DNA from 2 places in the Exiguobacterium alkaliphilum genome. Region 1 is predicted to be linked to the other one. Evidence: a T-box and tRNA genes for the amino acid it is inferred to sense, from the RefSeq annotation. Region 1 holds a T-box; the other holds one or more tRNA genes.
What was found. The T-box of region 1 lies ahead of KB235_RS12220 (valine--tRNA ligase). A T-box ahead of a tRNA ligase gene usually reads a tRNA of that ligase, here a tRNA-Val.
Positions count from the first base shown of each region.

Region 1 (6,691 bases):
TCGCCTCGGTCGATGTGTGACGTCTGGTACACAGGGACAAAACGATTGACCGCTTCGCAACGGGCCACGCTCGAGGCGAGCGGTCTTTCCGTTCATCACGTCCCGCTCATCGAGACGAGATTGACCGATGCGCCACTACCGACCCGTTCATTCGATTGGCTCGTCGTCACGAGCCAGACAGCCGTACCGGCGCTGACGGACGTCCCGCGCGACGTCCGCGTCGCCGCCGTCGGCGAGAAGACGAAACAAGCGCTCGAACGAGTTGGCTTCACCGTCTCGCTCATGCCGGAGACGTATACGGGCGAGGCGCTGTTCCACGAGTTGGCCCACGTCGTCAAACCGGACGAGACCGTCGTGTTCGCCCGGGGCGATTTGGCGAACACGGATCATATGAAACAACTTCACCATGTCGTCGACTGGGTCGTCTATGAGACGGTCGGTCGTGACTTGACCGAGGCGGAAGTCGAGGCGCTCGAACGCGTCAACGCACTTCTCGTCCTCAGCCCGTCCGCCGTTCGGGCGATCACACCGTACCTCGACCGTTTCGACGGGACGTGGTACGCCATCGGTGAAGTGACCGAGCGCGCCGTCCGGGAAGTGTCGACGTTACCGGTCCGCGTGCCTGAGTGTTATACTATGGATGCATTAATACAGTGTGTAGGGGAGGATTTTTCATGAACCAGTTCGACCGTCACCGTCGCCTTCGTTCATCGAAGTCGATGCGTGCACTCGTACGTGAAAACCATGTTCGGAAAGAAGATTTGATTTACCCGCTCTTCATCATCGAAGGGACAAATATTAAGCGTGAGGTCAGTTCGATGCCCGGCGTCTTCAACTTCTCGCTCGACCGGCTCGAGGACGAAATCAAGGAGATCGTCGACCTCGGTATTCAGTCGGTGCTCTTGTTCGGCGTACCGGAGCATAAAGACCCGGAAGGTTCGGAAGCGTATCACGACCACGGCATCGTCCAAGAAGCGATCCGTCAAGTGAAAGCGTGGGCGCCAGAACTCACGGTCATCGCCGACACGTGTCTCTGTGAATATACGTCAACGGGCCACTGCGGCATCGTGAAGAACGGGGACGTCGATAACGACGCGTCACTGCCGCTTCACGTGCAGACGGCGATCACGCAAGCGCAAGCGGGTGCAGACATCATCGCGCCGAGCTCGATGATGGACGGCTTCGTCGCGTCGATTCGGGAAGGGCTCGACCAAAACGGGTTCAGTCATATCCCGATCATGAGTTACGGCGTCAAGTACGCATCGGCGTATTATGGACCGTTCCGTGACGCGGCGCAGTCGGCACCAGGTGAAGGTGACCGGAAAGGCTATCAGATGGACCCGGCGAACCGTCGCGAGGCGTTCCGTGAATCACAATCGGACGTCGAGCAAGGCGCCGACTTCATGATCGTCAAACCGGCGCTCGCGTTCATGGACATCATCCGTGACATGCGCGACTCGCTCGATATGCCGATCGTGGCATACAACGTGAGCGGAGAGTACGCCATGGTCAAAGCGGCGGCCTTGAACGACTGGGTCGATGAGCAACGCATCGTCATGGAGACGATGGTCAGCTTTAAACGGGCCGGCGCGGACCTCATCGTCACGTATTTCGCAAAAGACGTCTGTCGCTATTTGGAAGGAGACTACGCATGACCTACAAACAAACACGCTCAGAAGCGGCGTTCGAACAAGCACGTCCGCTCATGCCGGGCGGGGTAAACAGCCCGGTCCGTGCCTATAAATCAGTCGGGATGACACCAATCTTCGCTGAACGCGGTGAAGGCTCACGTGTGTACGACATCGACGGCAACGAATATATCGATTACGTCCTCTCTTGGGGGCCGCTCATCTTAGGTCACCGCGACCCGGTCGTGACGAAAGCGATTCAAGAGCAGGCAGAGAAGGGCTGGACGTTCGGGACACCGACTGAGCTCGAGACGAAGATGGCGGAACTCGTCATCGACCGCGTCCCGTCAATCGAGATGGTGCGTATGGTCAACTCGGGTACGGAAGCGACGATGGCGGCGCTCCGCCTCGCACGCGGTTACACGGGCAAGACGAAAATCTTAAAGTTCGAAGGTTGCTACCACGGCCACGGCGACTCGCTCCTCATTAAAGCCGGATCCGGTGTCGCGACGCTCGGTCTCCCGGACTCACCGGGCGTGCCGAAAGAACTCGCGAGCCATACGCTCACGGTGCCGTATAACGACTTAGAAGCGGTCCGCGTCGCGTTTGAGAAGTACGGCGATGACCTCGCAGGTGTCATCGTCGAGCCGGCTGCCGGCAACATGGGCTTCGTCCCGCCTCAGCCAGGATTCCTCGAAGGACTTCGTGAGATCACGGAACAAAACGGCGCGCTCCTCATCTTTGACGAGGTCATGACCGGCTTCCGTGTCGGCTACAACTGTGCCCAAGGCTACTTCGGTGTGACGCCGGACTTGACGTGTCTCGGGAAAGTCATCGGCGGCGGCCTTCCGGTCGGTGCATACGGCGGGAAACGCGAGATCATGGAACAAATCGCGCCGCAAGGACCGATTTACCAGGCGGGCACGCTCTCAGGAAACCCGCTCGCGATGATCGCCGGCTACACGACGCTGTCGCAACTGAAGCCTGAGCACTACGCCGAGTTCGAACGCAAAGCGGATCGTCTCGCCGAAGGGTTCACGAAAGCGGGCGAGAAGTACAACATCCCGCACGACACGAACCGTGCCGGGTCGATGTTCGGCTTCTTCTTCACGAACGAGAAAGTGACGAACTTCGAGAAGGCGAAATCGGCCAATCTCGAGATGTTCCGCTCGTATTATCAGAAGATGGCGGCGCGCGGCGTGTTCTTGCCACCGTCACAGTTCGAAGGATTGTTCCTCTCGACCGTGCATACGGACGAGGACATCGAGCAGACGCTCGCAGCGGTCGAAGCGACGTTCAAAGAGCTACAAGAAGAGTTTTCACTCTAATCTTGACGGAACCCGCTTCTGTCGCTACAATTGTTTAACAGATACGAACAAAAGCTATGATGAGGAATAGTACGCAACAACCATCCTTTCCCAGAGACGCGGCCGCTTGGTGCAAGGCCGCGAAGGATGGTGCGGAAGTCGCCTCGGAGCTGACCTTTTGAACGCGAGTAGAGAGGTCCGGTCCATCGACCGTTATTCGATTTTGAGGGCGCCAACGTGTTTGGCGAACTAAGGTGGTACCGCGGAAGATTCGGCTTCTTTCGTCCTTAGCGTATAGGACGAGAGAAGCCGTTTTTGTGTTTACATTTTATAGAGGGGGCATTATATATGGCCAACGAGACAAACGAAATCACCATGCCGACGAAGTACGACCCGAGTGCGACGGAAGCGAAATGGTACGACTACTGGTTAGAGAACGACGTATTCAAAGCAGACGAGGACGACTCGAAACAGCCGTACACGATCGTCATCCCGCCACCGAACGTGACGGGGAAACTTCACCTCGGACACGCGTGGGACACGACGCTCCAAGACTTATTGACGCGCTTGAAGCGCATGCAAGGCTATGACGTCCTCTGGCTCCCAGGGATGGACCATGCTGGAATCGCGACACAAGCGAAAGTCGAACAAAAGCTCCGTGAGGACGGCATCATGCGTTACGACCTCGGACGCGAGAAGTTCCTCGAGAAGACGTGGGAGTGGAAAGACGAGTACGCGGACACGATCCGTGCCCAGTGGTCAAAACTTGGCCTCGGCCTCGACTACTCGCGTGAGCGCTTCACGCTCGACGAAGGGCTCTCAAAAGCGGTTCAGGAAGTATTCGTCCGCTTGTATGAGAAAGGCTTGATTTACCGTGGCGAGTATATCGTCAACTGGGACCCGGCTCAGAAGACGGCCGTCTCGGATATCGAAGTCATTTATCAAGAAGTGGAAGGCGCGTTCTATCACATGAAGTACCCGCTCGCGGACGGTTCGGGCCACATCGAGATTGCGACGACGCGTCCGGAGACGATGCTCGGCGATACGGCCGTTGCCGTCAACCCGAAAGATGAGCGTTACGCGCACCTCGTCGGCAAGACGATCATGCTCCCGGTCATGAACCGTGAGATTCCAATCGTCGCGGACGACTACGTCGACATGGAGTTCGGTACAGGCTGCGTGAAGATCACACCGGCACACGACCCGAACGACTTCGAGATTGGGAACCGTCACGAACTCCCGCGCGTCCTCGTCATGGACGAAGGCGGCAAGATGAACGAGAACGCAGGCAAGTACGAAGGGCTCGACCGCTTCGAATGCCGCAAGCAACTCGTGAAAGATTTAGAAGCGGACGGCACGCTCGTCAAGATCGAGCCGCACACGCACTCGGTCGGTCACTCGGAACGTTCGGGCGCGGTCATCGAGCCGTATCTTTCGAAACAGTGGTTCGTCGACATGGAGCCGCTCGCGAAAGCGGCGCTCGAAGCGCAAGGACATGACGATACGAAAGTCAATTTCGTCCCAGAGCGGTTCGAGGGCACGTACCTCCGCTGGATGGAGAACATCCGCGATTGGTGTATCAGCCGTCAGCTCTGGTGGGGCCACCGCATCCCGGCCTGGTACCATAACGAGACGGGCGAGGTATATGTAGGGAAAGACGCACCAGCGGACAGCGAGAACTGGACGCAAGACGAAGACGTGCTCGACACGTGGTTCTCGTCAGCGCTTTGGCCGTTCTCGACGATGGGATGGCCGGACACGGATGCGAAAGACTTCAACCGTTACTTCCCGACGAGCGCGCTCGTCACGGGTTACGACATCATCTTCTTCTGGGTATCGCGCATGATTTTCCAATCGCTCGAGTTCACAGGGAAGCAACCGTTCAACGACGTCCTCATCCACGGTCTCATCCGCGACTCGGAAGGCCGCAAGATGTCGAAGTCGCTCGGGAACGGCGTCGACCCGATGGAAGTCATCGACCATTACGGCGCGGACTCGCTCCGCTGGTTCCTCCTCACCGGGTCAACGCCAGGTAACGACCTCCGTTTTTATTGGGAGAAAATCGAATCGACATGGAACTTCGCGAACAAGATTTGGAATGCGAGCCGTTTCGCTCTCATGAACATGGACGGCATGAAGTTCGAGGACATCGACCTCTCAGGCGAGAAGACGCTTGCCGACAAGTGGATTCTCACACGCTTGAACGACACGGTCGACCAAGTGACGCGTCTCGTCGACAAGTACGAGTTCGGCGAAGCCGGTCGCTACCTGTACAACTTCATCTGGGAAGAGTTCTGTAACTGGTACATCGAGATGGCGAAACTCACGCTCTACGGTGAGGACGAGGCGGCGAAAGCGACGACACGCTCGGTGCTCGCGCATACGCTCGACTCGATCATGCGTCTCATGCACCCGTTCATGCCGTTCCTCACAGAGGAAATCTGGCAGCACTTGCCGCACGAAGGCGACTCGATCGTCCGTGCGAGCTACCCGACACGCCGTGACGACCTCCACTTCGCGGAGTCAGTCCCTGCGTTCGAGGCGGTCATGAACGTCATCCGTTCGGTCCGTAACATCCGCTCGGAAGTGAACGCCCCGATGTCGAAACCGATTCAACTCTTCATCTCGACGTCGGATGAGGCGACACAAGGCTACTTGAGCGCGAACGAGGCGACAATCGGCAAGTTCACGAACGCGACCGAGCTCGAAATCGCGCGTGGCTTGACGGCTCCGGACAAGTCGATGTCGGCCATCATGACGGGAGCAGAACTGTTCATCCCACTCGCCGACCTCATCAACTTCGAAGAAGAGATCGCCCGTCTTGAAAAAGAAGTGGCGAAGTATGAGAAGGAAGTCGAACGCGTACAGAAGAAACTCGGCAACCCAGGCTTCACTGGCAAGGCCCCGGCTCACGTCATCGACGAAGAAAAAGCGAAAGAAAAAGACTACCTCGACAAGCGTGACGCGGTCCGCGCCCGTTTGGAAGAGTTGCGTAAGTAATGCATCGACCTTCTTTGGAGAAAATTTCTCCGAAGAAGGTTTTTTTGGTAGAATTAGGTATTACATACGATAAAGGTGGATGAGATATGAAGCGACGATTGGTCATCGCCAGCCTTGTTGTGTTCGGTTTGAGCGGGTGTATGGCGGAAACGCCTGCGCCGATTGAACGAACCGAATCCGAAGTAACAATCAACGAAGCAACCAAATCACCATCGGAGGAGAAAGACGTGTTCGGCTCCGTGATTGAAGATGTGCCGAAAGGGACCGTTCGACTTGTCGATGCGGTCACGGCCCAATACACACTTCAATATACGGATGGCACGTCCGAGCAACCCTCGAAAGAGGGTGTTTTCTACGAAACGGTCCTCGATAATCTTGGACTCATCGCCATCCGGTTGCCTGATCGCGACGATTCGTTCGGCGTGTTCAACTATTCACGGGGCGAGGAGTGGATGTTGCATGGTATTCAACACCTCACCGTGTCCAAGGCGGCTGAAAAAGTCCGACACGGATTGGATTTGCCTGAAGCGGAGCTCTTTATCGCCCACTTTGAGATGAATCAGCTCGAGCGCCCGGTCGAGATGTGGACGTTGTATGATGAGACGGAGCGCATCACGATTTTGTCGACCGATTCGTTTAGTGTGACTGGCGGTGAATTGATTGACCGACGAGACGTTTCGAATGAGCGGTATCGCTTAAATCAACCGGTAGGGAACGGCTTGTATTACTTCGACCAAGGGAGACTGATTGTCGTGA
Region 1 is NZ_CP073101.1:2,363,869-2,370,559, reverse strand. Features, by position in the region: gene KB235_RS12235 (uroporphyrinogen-III synthase) at 1-678, shown strand, start outside; gene hemC (hydroxymethylbilane synthase) at 1-20, shown strand, start outside; gene hemB (porphobilinogen synthase) at 675-1,655, shown strand; gene hemL (glutamate-1-semialdehyde 2,1-aminomutase) at 1,652-2,956, shown strand; T-box leader at 3,004-3,227, shown strand; gene KB235_RS12220 (valine--tRNA ligase) at 3,284-5,935, shown strand; gene KB235_RS12215 (hypothetical protein) at 6,022-6,691, shown strand, end outside.

Region 2 (6,691 bases), 340 kb from region 1:
CACTCGCGAAGTGGCGGAAGTACGTCATGAGCGATAACGTCAGCTGGTCGATTATTGCCGGCGCTTCTGACGCGTGGGCGAAAAAAGTGTTCCCAGACCGTGAGGATGCGGTCGCAGCACTTTGGCGTGCCATCTTCGCGGCGACACGCATGGACGAAACAGACGTCGTCGCTGCGTGGGACGAACACGATCAAGCGCTCCGGACCCGTGCGAAGCTATTGACGGAAAAGAAATACGCGAAACTGCATTATAAGGCGCCGGGTACGGAATTGACGATCGGCCTTCCGAAGAAGCACGTCTTCCTTGGCGGCGGCGGACCGAATACGGACGGCGTCGACTTCATCGCCAACATGCCGACCGAAGAAGTGTTCACGCTTGCCGATAAAGACGCGGTCGAAGGACACGTGTCGAGCACGAAACCGCTCAGCTATAGCGGAAACTTGATTGACGAGTTCACGCTTTGGTTCGAAGGTGGGAAAGTCGTGAGAGCGGAAGCGAAACAGGGACAGGCTGCACTCGATGAGTTACTCAACCTCGACGAAGGGGCGCGCCGAATCGGTGAAGTCGCGCTCGTTCCAGACGATTCGCCAATCTCGAACTCAGGCCTCCTCTTCTACAACACGTTGTTCGATGAGAACGCCTCATGCCACTTGGCGCTCGGACGTGCCTACTCGACGTGCCTTGAAGGCGGACCGTCGATGTCAGCGGAAGAACTCGCCGAGAACGGGGCGAACGATTCGATGACACACGTCGACTTCATGATCGGGTCGGCCGAGATGGATATCGACGGGGAGCGCGAAGACGGCTCACGTGAAGCCATCATGCGTGCCGGCAACTGGGTCATCTAAGAAAGGGAGAGACGAATCCGATGCGGGTTCGTCTCTTTTGGTGTGAAGGGAAAAGGCATAGGGGCTCGAATGATTCAGGAACGAATGTGTAAAGGGGAAATGAGCGTGAAAAAAGGATTGCTCTCGATCGGCGTGACTTGTCTCGTCTTGCTTGCATTGCACGCGACGCCGCAAGCGGCCCTCCGGACGTATGTCTGTCTGATGGGTCATCCCATTGCGGCACTCACATCGCCGATTACAGAGTATGATGCCCGTAACGAACTAGAGCAAAAAGATTTCGAAGAGCGGAACGGGAAAATTTATACACTGACAAATCCGCCAGTCGAGCGCGCGACACAAGGTCGGCTCGAGAGCTATTTCGTCCGGAAAGTCGGGCCGTTCTATTTGGCTGAACATCACGGGGGTGGATAAAAGGGAGACAGCAGAAGCTGCCTCCCTTTTTAGTCATGGTCGTACAAATAGGCGAGCGCGTTCGGTAAGCGCCGGCGCCACGCCGACTCGTGATGGATGCCCTCTGGTTCGACTTCATAACGGAACATGATCCCGGTTCTCGCGATCGTTTCGACCAATTTAGCGTTCGTATACAAATAGTCTTCGGGCGTGAACGGGCCGCTCGTCTCGTCCGTCCCGAGATCCATGTAAAGCCGTGCCGACAGATTCGCTTGTTTCAGTTCACGGATGAGCGGGTCCAGGTTCGACCAGGCCGCCGTCGATAACGAACCGACACGGCGAATCGAAGGATACGTCGCCATCATATAGAGTGAAATGACGCCGCCCATCGAGCTGCCCATCACGCCGACATCGTCCACGTCTGTCGCATAGCGCGCATCAATCCATGGTTTCAACTCGTTCATGAGCCAGTCGGTATAGCGTCGCCCCTTTCCGCCGAGCGTCGGCCTCGTCTTCGCGAGCTCCGGTCCGATGCGCCGAACCAGCATCTCGTCTTCAAAAAAAGAGTAGTCGTCATAACGGTCGAGCCAATCCGGCGGGCTGGCGATGGCGACGACCATGAGCGGCAATCGGGACGTCTCGATGAATCGATCGATGCCCCAGCTCGCTCTCGTATCATGGTGGAAGACGTTTTGTCCGTCATGCATATAGAGGACGGGCAACAGGACGTCGTTCGACACGAAATCAGGACGAAAGACGGATACAAGTCGTTTTTGACCGGTTCGGTCGCTCGGCAAGTTAAAGCTGAACTGTTCAATCATATACACGCTTCCTTTCCACTTATCTAAATTGATTGTGACGTTGTTTAGACGGAAGTTCAATCCTCGCACTTGACTACCTACCGTTCGTTAGGTAGAGTGGAGGGAGCAGTTAGGAGGCCGAATAGACATGAATACGAAACAACGAATTGAGCAAGCGGCGACGCGCCGTTTTGCGTTAGAGGGATACGAGGGGCTCTCGCTCGCCGCACTCGCCGAGGACGTGGGAATTAAAAAAGCGTCACTCTATGCCCATATTGACGGAAAAGAGCAATTGTTCAAGCAAGTCGTCGAAGCGATGGCAGCACGGTACGATGACGTTTGGAAAGCAGCACGGGACGAATCTTACGACGCCCCGCCGCTCGAACGGATCGAGACGATTGTGCAAGCGCTGATCCGTTTCTTTGGGGAAGAAGAGACATGGATGTTGACGAAGCGGATGCTACTCGTCCCACCACCAGAACTGAGACCGTTTATCGAGTCAACGCTCGGAGACGTGGAGACTGAACTGCAGGCGTTTGAGAAAGAACAGTTCCGTCTGGCGATGGAGCAGGGTGCGTTGCCCGAGCAGTCGCTTGACGATGTGTATGACGCTTACTATTGCTTTTTGGATGGCGCGCTCATCTCGCTCTTTACGTTCGAGACGAACCGTTCCGAGCGTCAACGCGCTGCCTTCAAAATCTTTAAGAAAGGAATTGGATGGACATGAAACGTGATCAACTTGCATGGATGTGGCTCGTCCTCGCCGGTCTGCTCGAAATCGTGTGGGCGACTACGATGAAACTATCGAACGGGTTCACTGTGCTCGGCCCGACCTTGGTTACAATCGTCTTGCTAATCGTCAGCTTCGGTTTATTGGCGTTGTCGTTCCGCGTCTTGCCGGCCGGGACGGGCTATGCCGTCTTTACCGGGATCGGCGCTGTCGGGACGGTCATCGTCGGGAATATTTTGTTTGACGAGGTGCTCACCGGCATGAAGCTCGTCTTTATCGGCACACTGTTAATCGGTGTGATCGGGTTGAAACAAGTGACAGGAGGAGAGACAGCATGAGTTGGGCATTTTTAATTGGGGCGGGACTGGCCGAGATGATTGCCGTCTTTTTCATGGGGAAGTCAAAAGGCTATCAAATTTTGAAATGGTCAATCTTGTCGATCGTGACGTTCGCGCTCAGTTTTTATTTGTTATCCCGCTCGCTCGAGACGTTGCCGCTTGGACTTGCCTACTCGATTTGGGTCGGGATTGGGGCGGCCGGAGGCGTCATTCTCGGCATGCTTTACTTGAATGAATCGACCGACCGCTGGCGTATCTTCTTTTTGACGCTCATCATCGGGAGTGTCGTCGGATTGAAAGTCATCGCTTAACTAGGATTCAACCTGCCTCATAACGGGAATTAATGAGTAAAGACTGTGAATGAAAGGGGCGGGAACGATGAAGCATGTCGAGTTACACTCTGAGCGCTTACGGCTTGAACCATATACGATTGCCGATTTTTATTTCGTCAAATCGCTGCTACAAGACCCGCGGGTGATGCGGTTCATCAGCCCGGACGGAAAACCGTTCACGGATGAGCAGACGATTGAATGGTTCGAGCGACAGCTTTCGCGCTACAAGACAGGACGACAGACCGGGTTACTCAAATTGATGACGTTCGAGAGCGACGAACCGATTGGCCATGCCGGGACGTTGTTACACGAGCTTGACGGCAAAATCGAACTTGAGGTCGGCTATTGGCTCGCACCGAAGCATTGGCATATGGGTTACGGTCGCGAGGCGGCGGCTCGGCTCATGCAATATGCGTTCGAGGAAGGGGAGAAAGACATTATCTCGCTCATCCATCCGGACAATGTGCCATCACAACGTGTAGCGAAAGCGAACGGACTTCATTGGGATCGAGATACGGAATACGAGGGAATGCTCGTATCGGTATATGCTGGTGATTTAGAACGGCTTTGCCGTCACATTCAACGTCAGGAAATGTCGCGTTAAAAAAATAAAAAAAACTTTTAAAAAACGGTTGCCAAGGCATTAGTTTCTTGATATATTAATAGTGTCCTTAAGAGAGGACACGACCTGATTCTGTAGCTCAGCTGGGAGAGCGCTACCTTGACAGGGTAGAGGTCGCTGGTTCGAGCCCAGTCAGAATCACTTGGGTGCCAAACCCGATGCGAAACCCACCGGAACATGGGTTTCCGCGAAGCCACTTCTTGCGAGAAGTGGCTCTTTTTTTGTTCTTTTTTCAATTGACATCCAATGGAACGGATTGGTATATTGCTTTCAATACATATAGAAACGGGGGATACGAGATGGTGTTGTTAGGGACCATCGTCAACGCGGCGCTCATCGTCGTCGGGACGTTGCTCGGCCTTTTGTTCCATCGAATCCCCGAGCGGATGAAAGAGACGGTCACGGCGGCAATCGGGCTTGCGGTCGTCGTGCTCGGTGTGCAGATGGGTCTAAAAAGCGAGAATTTCTTGATTGTGATCGGTAGTCTTGTCGCCGGGGCGGCGCTAGGGGAATGGTGGAAACTCGACGAGAAATTGAATGAGGTCGGCTACCAATTGGAACGGCGCATCGGTGGAAAGAGTAAGTCGAGCATTGCCGAAGGTTTTATCACGGCGACGCTCATTTTTGTCATTGGGGCGATGGCTGTCATCGGGGCGCTCGACAGCGGCTTACGTGGCGACCACGACGTGTTGTATACGAAAGGGTTGATTGACGGGTTTACCGCGCTCGTCCTCGCTTCCTCGCTCGGGATCGGGGTCATGTTTTCGGCCGTCCCGGTCTTGCTGTATCAAGGTGCGATCGCCTTGTTGGCGATTCAAATTATGAAAGTTGTGCCCGAATCGCTCATGGATAGCTTTATTCTTGAGATGACGGCCACTGGAGGAGTCATGATTGTGGCCATCGGCTTGAACTTGGCGGGTATCACGCGCATCCGGGTCGCCAACCTCCTACCGGGTATATTGGTCGTGGCACTCATCGTTTCCATCTTACATATGCTCTCATAAGAAAAGGTCCGAAACGGTGATACAACCGTTTCGGACCTTTTGTCATGATTGGTGTTGTTCGACGTCTTCTTTCGCGCTTTCGCGGAGCGCAGCGTACATGACGTCGGATAAGTCACGATCGCGCAAGACGCCGACACCGCGGTCGGTCGGGCCTCCTGGCGCGGCCACGTCCGAGATTAAGGCGTCAGTCGGACGCGTCTCGTGCAACAGGAGTTCGGCCGATCCTTTCATCGCTTGGGCGACGATTTGTCGGGCTGTCGCCTCGTCAAATCCGGCATCGGTCAAGACCGGTGTCATCGATCCGACGATTTCATAGAAGAACGCTGGGCTGCAGCCGGCGGCAGCCATGAAGGCGGACATCGTTTTCGCGTCCGTCACGGCGGTTCGGCCGACGCGTTCAAATAGTGCGGTAGCTGTCGCGCGAACAGACTCGTCTGTCTCTGGTCCGAACCAAAGGCCCGTCATCCCGTCACGGAAGGCGACTGGGGTGTTCGGCATCGCACAGACAGCTGGAAGTCCTGAAGCGGCCTCGAGTTCTGCCGGCTCGATATGAGCCGCGACAGAGATGAGGAGCGGCTTCGTCCACGTCTTCGAACGTACATATGGAAGCACGCCATCTGGTTGCATCGCGAGTACGACGATATCGTATGCGTTCACGTCTTCTTCGTCCACGATTCGGACGCCGAGTTCGTTGTGCAGTTGGTCCAATCGAGCCCGGTCACTTCGATTCGTCATCGTGATCGTCTCCGGCGAAAGACCGGCGTCAATCCAACCGCGGACGAGCGCCTCGCTCATCGAACCGGCTCCTACCATTAATAATTTCATATTTCGTCACCTCTTCTGTTAGATTCGGTCTTGTGCATGGTGCTTATCATAACAAATGTTAAGCCGAATATCCCCTTCTATGCTCGAATTGTAAAAGAAAGGAAATAATGTAACCGCTTCTTCACATCCAACATCGGACAGTGAAAGTGACAGAATTCATTCGACGAGATATGATGGCAGTAATCTATTCGAACGAGGCGATTTTTATGAAACGAATTCTTGTGCGTGGCATAAAAGGGTATCAACGTGTCATCTCTCCATTGAAACCACCGACGTGCCGATTTTATCCGACATGCTCTCATTATGGGATTGAAGCGATTGAAAAGCACGGGGCGGTCAAGGGCGGCTATTTGACCGCGCGACGTTTGTTGCGTTGCCAACCGTTCCATTCAGGCGGACTCGACTATGTGCCGGACGAGTTTGACTGGAGCGCGCCATTACAACGAGAGAAGCCACCGTCACAGCGAGATGTCTAATCGACGTCTCGCTGTTTTAGGTACAGATTCACGAACGGACTTTTGTTTTAGTACAATATTTTTGACAATGTTCCAAGTATTCTGAAAAAATAGAAAAGTACAATTACATAAGGGGAAAGGGGATTTCAGCATGAGTCAATCGTTCAGTGAACTGATCGGTACGATTTCAGACTTGGTGTGGGGACCACCGCTGTTGATTTTGCTTGTGGGGACAGGCGTTTATTTGACAGTACGGTTAGGTGGCCTTCAAATCACAAAACTGCCTTACGCATTAAAGCTCGCCTTCTCGAAAAACCAAGACAAGACGTCACGAGGGGACATTAGTC
Region 2 is NZ_CP073101.1:2,706,359-2,713,049, reverse strand. Features, by position in the region: gene KB235_RS14055 (aminopeptidase) at 1-848, shown strand, start outside; gene KB235_RS14050 (hypothetical protein) at 954-1,259, shown strand; gene KB235_RS14045 (alpha/beta hydrolase) at 1,289-2,059, opposite strand; gene KB235_RS14040 (TetR/AcrR family transcriptional regulator) at 2,187-2,765, shown strand; gene KB235_RS14035 (DMT family transporter) at 2,756-3,106, shown strand; gene KB235_RS14030 (DMT family transporter) at 3,103-3,417, shown strand; gene KB235_RS14025 (GNAT family N-acetyltransferase) at 3,485-4,042, shown strand; tRNA gene KB235_RS14020 (tRNA-Val) at 4,129-4,201, shown strand; gene KB235_RS14015 (DUF554 domain-containing protein) at 4,360-5,064, shown strand; gene KB235_RS14010 (pyrroline-5-carboxylate reductase family protein) at 5,107-5,889, opposite strand; gene yidD (membrane protein insertion efficiency factor YidD) at 6,096-6,365, shown strand; gene KB235_RS14000 (alanine/glycine:cation symporter family protein) at 6,496-6,691, shown strand, end outside.
Region 2: it encodes a tRNA-Val, which carries the amino acid that the T-box ahead of KB235_RS12220 (valine--tRNA ligase) is inferred to sense. The anticodon was not compared.